2 linked regions of the Allorhodopirellula heiligendammensis genome follow. The protein of the gene in region 1 interacts with the protein of each later gene in a pairwise test. Links are inferred from orthologs where the notes say so. Each region holds a gene or a part of one and is shown on either strand. Other genes may lie near its edges. The genes, in order: recJ and Poly21_RS14355.

What was found.
Region 2: the proteins of recJ (region 1) and Poly21_RS14355 interact in binary tests that used the Escherichia coli proteins (3 or more experiments, as listed by UniProt). The link is inferred for Allorhodopirellula heiligendammensis from one-to-one orthologs.

Annotation. Positions count from the first base shown.
Region 1 is NZ_SJPU01000003.1:724,108-727,425, reverse strand. What follows is about bases 261-3,256. They hold recJ (single-stranded-DNA-specific exonuclease RecJ), read left to right. Parts: upstream 261-877; coding sequence 878-2,635; downstream 2,636-3,256. Other genes in these bases: rpmG (50S ribosomal protein L33), read left to right, coding at 704-868; priA (replication restart helicase PriA), read right to left, coding at 261-386. Outside these bases: more of priA, read right to left, coding at 1-260; Poly21_RS22595 (DUF2157 domain-containing protein), read left to right, coding at 3,259-3,318. UniProt on the Escherichia coli protein: Single-stranded-DNA-specific exonuclease.
Region 2 is NZ_SJPU01000002.1:1,074,006-1,077,401, reverse strand. What follows is about bases 120-3,193. They hold Poly21_RS14355 (type IA DNA topoisomerase), read left to right. Parts: upstream 120-441; coding sequence 442-2,946; downstream 2,947-3,193. Other genes in these bases: Poly21_RS14350 (ABC transporter substrate-binding protein), read right to left, coding at 2,953-3,193. In the rest of the region: more of Poly21_RS14350, read right to left, coding at 3,194-3,396.

The sequences.
Region 1 (3,318 bases):
ATGCGGTAGTCATACGGCCCGTGGGGCGAGCGGGCGAAGACGATCGACGCCAGCATCACGTCGTCTTGGATCGCCAATTCCCAGGGTGGCGGATCGGTCTCAAATAGCTCCACCTGCGCCGCATCCTCCCGCTCGGGCGGCGTTGCCGAACTCTTCCCCAATTTCGCCAACTCTGGCAGCAGCTCCCCCAAATCAGCCAACTCGCCAAGATCGTCCAGCGAGCTGTGTTTCTCAGGATCGTCGCCGGGCGAGTTGGAGGACGTGTTGAAAGGCTGGGAGGGCGACACGGGCGATCCAGGCGAGCGGCAGTCTGCCGGCGGAGAAATGACAAGCGGTTCGGAACCCAGATCATCCGGCAGGACCGGCAGCGAATCAAGTGTTGACATGACAGAACTCCGCGAAACGAGAAAACGTGGCCTGGAATCAGTATCGCGGCGGCAGATGACACCTTTGGTCACAACCCTTCGCCAGGGCAGTGCGGCACCACGGGTGAATGGCCTGGACAAAGTGAGCCAAGACCTGTGCCAAAACACGCCAGGGCGATTCACGCCACGGTAGGTTTTTCCACTCAAGCTCGCGTGACTGACGCAGGCGAAAGGCAGCAAAAATTCACGGGTTGCCAAAAACCGGGTCGGCAGACCATACTTCCGGGCCAAACTGGCACATTTCAAATCCCCCACTCTCCACCCACGCCCGCATTTCGATGGCAAAAAGCAAGAAAAAAGCCGAGACTGTCTTCCTGGTCTGCGAAGAAACCGGCCACTACAACTACACAATCCAACGGAAACCCGGCGGTGAAAAACTGCGGTTGAAGAAGTACAACCCCCACGTCCGTAAGCACACCTGGCACCTCGAAAAGAAGAAATAGGCTGCCGGCATGAAGCGGCAATGGCGGATCACTCCGCACGACGCACCGTTGGTCGAGCAATTGATTCGCACGTCGGGACTCGCTCCTGTCGTCGCTCAATTGTTGGTCAGCCGCGGCGTGTACTCGTCCGACGATGCCGCCGCTTTTCTGGAGACAAAGCTCACCAATCTTCGCGACCCGCAAGAATTGCCGGGCATCCCCGAGGCAACAGCCCTGTTGCTGGCGGCGATCGATGCCCAGACACCGATTGTGATCTACGGGGACTACGACGCCGACGGCATGACGGCGGCCGCGATCATGGTCAACGCCCTGCGTCTGCTCGGTGCCGACGTGAGCTACTACGTTCCCAATCGGCTCGAAGAAGGCTATGGGCTCAACGAAGACGCGATCCGCACACTGCACACCCGTGGCAAACAGATCGTGGTTTCCGTCGATTGCGGGATCGCCAGCATCGGTTGTGCGCGGCTCTGCCGCGAGCTCGGCCTGACTCTGATTGTCACCGATCACCACCAAATGGGCGACGAATTACCCGACGCCGCCGCCATCGTCCACCCCCGCTTGCCGGGCACAGCCTACCCTTTCGGCGAACTCTGTGGTGCCGGCGTGGCTTTCAAGTTAGCGTGGTCATTGTGCCAAGCCAAAGCGGGCCAGAAAAAAGTGACGCCGCCGATGAAGCGATTGCTGATGCAATCGCTCGCCCTCGCCGCGATCGGCACGATCGCTGACGTGGTGCCGCTGATCGACGAAAATCGAGTGCTGGTCAACCATGGCTTGAAAACCCTGCAGACCGACCCGCTGCCGGGGCTGGCCGAATTGATGAAGTTGACCAAGCTCGACCAAGTCTCTGAGCTGACGACTGAAAGTGTGTCGTTCACGCTCGCCCCACGCCTCAATGCCGCTGGCCGGCTCGGCCAAGCCCAGCTGGGGATCGAGCTAATGACCATCGAGGCCGGTGAACGAGCACGCATGCTGGCTGAGTACATCGACGGGCTCAATGGTACCCGAGACACGCTGCAGCGGAGCGTTCAACTCGCCGCGCAAAAGCAGATCAAGGAACAGTTTGATGCCGAGTCTGACGCCGCGCTGGTACTCGGCGGCGTCGGCTGGCACGCCGGTGTGATCGGTGTTGTCGCCGGGCGGCTGGCCGAACAGTATGCCAAACCGGTGATCATCCTGTCGCTCGACCAAGCCGGCAAAAACGACGCTGTCGGCTCAGGACGCGTCGGCGGGACAGGTATTAATCTGTTCGAAGCCTTGCAGGAGTGCGAAAACCGACTTGTGCGTTTCGGCGGGCATCCCGCCGCAGGTGGCTTGACGATCACGGAATCGGAGATCGAAGCGTTTCGTGGCGACTTCTGTGAGGCGGTCGCCCGACAGTGGGCAGAACAGGAGATCGAACCGGCGATCCAGATCGATGCCGAAGCACCGCTGGGTCAGTTGAATCTGCACATCATGAGTCAAATCGAAACGATGGCGCCCTTCGGTGCCGGCAATCCACGACCTGTCCTGATGGGCCGCGGCATCGAACTGGCCGAACCCGCCAAGAAGATGGGCAAGAGCGAGCGACATCTCTCCGTGCGACTCAAACAAGGCGACAAAGTCATTCGGGGCGTCGCATTTGGTGCCGCCGATTGGTGCGATCCACTCAACGACTGCACCGGACCCATCGAGATCGCCTACCGCCCCGTCATCAACGAGTTCCGCGGCTATAAAAGCGTCGAGATCCACCTCGTCGATTGGCGAGAGCAGGCCGTCGCTGGCGTGTAGAATGGGACCATTGTCCCGTCCAAAACACCGATGCGTTGCACTGTCAACAAACGGCACTATTGAAACCATGGTCCGCAGCGATCAACTCGCCCAGACCGTTGCGGTCGGCTACTCAACTTTCACAAATTGAGCCCAGTTTGCGAGGTCACCGAGATCGTCGCTGGGGACGCGAGATCATCGCGTGGGACGTGGAACGCGCGGACCAATGGGTGAAATCGACGATCAAGTCGTCTTTGGTCGCCGCAGCTGGATTCATTTTTCGCAACTCCCCGCGAATCAATTCGATGCGACGCCGTAAAGGGTCACACGCACCCCGCTCGCCCGTAGTCCCCGGCGGTTGGCTGAAGGAAGGTGCTTATCATCCGATTGGATACGTATAAGACGGCAGACCCGATTTGCTTGGGTCTAGCCAGGTGAGCAGGGGCGTCCAATCGCGACACCGTCGCACTCCCTCCCGCATCGTCGCCAACCGGCTCCGCCCGCCTGAGCTAATCGGGAGCTCCGTTTTCGCTACAGGCGGACCGTAGGTCGACAATTTTTTCAACCTCGCGCCACACCGACGTCCGGCCAGGCTCTGGGAAGCTACACACTTCCCCTCCTTTCAGCCCCGCAGGTCAACGGCCATGGCTACCGATGCACCACCAAGCGATCTCGCTCCACCACCGCCTCAACGCACGCAGCGG
Region 2 (3,396 bases), on another replicon or contig:
ATCTCGCGACTGCTCCGTCTTTTATTCCGCTAACAGGGCACGTCACGCGACGGCTCCGCACCTCAAGCTATCAGCAAGCGAGATTCAGGCGTTAGCCTTTGGGCCGGCTGGCGACCGAGTCCAGATTGGCAACTAAGAGTCGCGAAACTGCTCAGGCAGAAATGAAGTGTACCCAAAACTCTGGGTACACTTCAAAAGAAGAATCAACGTAAGTCGAGTACACCCGGAGGGATTCGAACCCCCAACCCTCGGTTCCGAAGACCGATGCGCTATCCAGTTGCGCCACGGGTGCGTATGTTGTTGGCGTGATGGTCGATATCGCCGACGTGCTCGTTGCCAAAACGGTATCATGAACTTTTTTGGGATGCTCGACAAGACCACCGGTTCGGAAATGAGGGCTTCGCTGGATATTTTCTATTTCGTGCGTGACGCGTACGGCCGTTGGCCGGAAGCTGGGGATTGGTTGTGAAGGTGATTCTCGCCGAAAAGCCCTCCGTGGGACGCGATCTCGCTTCGTTTTTGAAGGCGAACAGCCGGCGGGATGGATATCTCGAGGGCGGTGGGTATCAGGTCACGTGGGCTTTCGGGCACTTGGTCGAGCTCGTCGAACCGGGGGACTATGATCCGGCTCTGAAACGCTGGACGCTGGATTCACTGCCGTTCATTCCAGAAGAATTTGAGCTGCGGTTGCGTGGCGATGATGGTGCCAAGAAACAGTTCGCGATTATCAAACGGCTCTTCCGAGCAGCCGACTCGCTGATCTGTGCGACCGACGCAGGCCGCGAGGGCGAGCTGATTTTTCGCTACATCCTGTCGCTGACGCGTTGCGAGCGGAAACCGACTCAGCGACTGTGGCTCAGTTCGCTCACGCCCAGTGCGATCGGCGCGGCGTTTCGCTCGATCCGGCCACTGACCGATTATGACAACTTGTATGCGGCGGCCAAGTGTCGCAGCCAAGCGGACTGGGTCGTCGGACTCAATGCGACCCGTAACTACACGGTGCGCTACCGATCCCGCGGTGGAAACGCTGAGGGCGACTTATCCGGCGTGAAAGCCAAACGCGGCGTCAGGGGATTGCTGTGGAGTCTGGGACGCGTCCAGACCCCGGTGCTGGCCATGATCGTGCGGCGTGACGATGAGATCCGCACGTTCCGCCCAGAGCCGTTTTGGGAACTGCTGACGGCCTACCGAAAAGTTAACTTTCGCTACACCGGAGATCGGTTTACGAAACAAGCGGATGCGGAGCAACTGCGTTCCCGAGCCGCAGCCCACCCACTGCTGATTAAGCAGGTCCAGGGGCGGGGTGAGAAATCGCTGCCGCCGCAGTTGTACGACTTAACCGAGTTGCAGCGAGACATGAATCGTCGCTTTGGGATCTCCGCAGCCGATACGCTTGCGGCGGCTCAGTCGCTCTACGAATCCAAATTGATTACCTACCCACGGACTGATTCGCGTTACCTGACAGCGGACATGCGAAAAGAGGTCCCGTCCATTTTCCAGCAGCTCAGTAGTCTCAAACCGCACGAAATTGCTGAACTCGATCTCGGTGCGTTGCCGTTTTCAAACAGAATCGTTAACAGTGCAAAAGTCACCGATCACCATGCGATCATTCCCACAGGCTCACTACCGAGCGGTCTGAATGATCGCGCCGAGAAGGTATACGACGCCGTGGTGGTTCGCTTCATCGCCGCATTTTATCCCGCCTGTCAGAAAGAGGTGACCGTCGTCGATGCGGCCGCTGGTGATCTTCCGTTTCGGGCGCGAGGCGTGCGTGTCGTCGTACCGGGATGGACAGTGCTATACCCACGCAAACCGAAAAGTGCGGATGCCGACGAGACACAGACACTGCCCGCTTTCCAAACGGGTGAGAGCGGTCCGCACCAACCGTTCGTCAAAGCGGGCGAGACGGCCCCGCCGAAGCACTTCACTGAAAACACCTTGCTCGGGGCGATGGACACGGCGGGCAAGCTAGTTGACGAGGCTGAATTGCGTGAAGCTCTGAAGGAGAAAGGACTGGGCACGCCCGCGACGCGAGCGGCGACGATTGAAACGCTGCTGCAACGACAGTACATCGACCGGACCAAGAAAAACATAGTTGCCACAGATCTCGGCAGGTACCTCGTCGCGATCGTGAAGGATCGCAACTTAACCTCTCCCGAGTTGACGGGCGAATGGGAAGCGAAATTGAAACAGATCGAAGCCGGCCGGCTGTCACCCCATGTGTTCATGCAGGAGATCGCAGAGTACACCCGCGACATCGTGCGATCGGGCGATATCGATAGGCTCGATCACAGTACGTATGGCCCTTGCCCACGCTGTGGCCAGCCCGTCATCGCGGGCAAGCGGGCCTTTGGATGCTCGGGCTGGAAGGCGGGTTGCCCGTTTGTACTGCAACCGAATTACGGCGGTGAAGAACTATCGATGCACCAGATTCGGGAGCTTCTGCAACTTGGAGTCACCGAACAGCCGATCCAGCCAGCGGGCCGACAGCCATTTTTGCTGGGGATGTCGGCGTCGGGCGTCCTCGTCGAAATACCCGTCCCGCAAGGTGACGAACAGGAGCGAGAACGGGCGTCTAAGTCCAAGCCGGCTCGTCGCAAGTCGAGTCATGACGGAGAACCCGCAACCAGCGGAAAAACTCGCAGGTCGAAGGCCGCCCGCACAACCTCTGATGCTAAAGCCGACGGTGACCTGGGTGCTTGCCCGTTGTGCGGCAGCCCCGTCACCGAGACTGCCAAAGCCTACAGCTGCAGCCGCTGGCGAGAGGGCTGTAGTTTGACTATATGGAAAACGATCGCTGGCAAACGCATCAGCGCAGCGACGGCAAAGAAGCTGATACGTAACGGCCAAACCACGACGCTCAAGGGGTTCAAGTCCAAGGCGGGTAAAACGTTTGAGGCCAAGCTGAAGCTGGAGGGTGGGAAGGTTGGGTTTGAATTTTCGTAGGCTGTTCTACGGCAGGAATTCGTCTGTAAAGCAGTCCTCCGCCCGCACGGCATCTGGACCAATCACCTCGATCTCCTTCATCTGGTCTACGAGCTCTTGCCAGCGAGGTAGCGTCATTTCTCCGAGTTCGGTTGACTCGGTGGGGTACGCCAGCGGCCGCATCTGTTCGGCACCGAACTGCAGCACGTCAGCGGTCATGCCGTGCGTGTTGGCTTTCAAGATCGCTTCGTTGGCAAGCTGCGGCGAAGCTAGATAATCGGCCCAGCCGGTCTTCGTGGCGGCGACGAAGTCCCGCACCAGTTCTGGCGACTCTCGAATCAGGGTGCCCGTCGTCACCAACACGCTGGAATAGGGGTTCCATCCCAGGTCGCTGACCATGAGCGTGCGCACGTCCACACCTTGCTGGCGGGCGAGGATGGGCTCGGCAACTACGTACGCTTGAACGGCCAT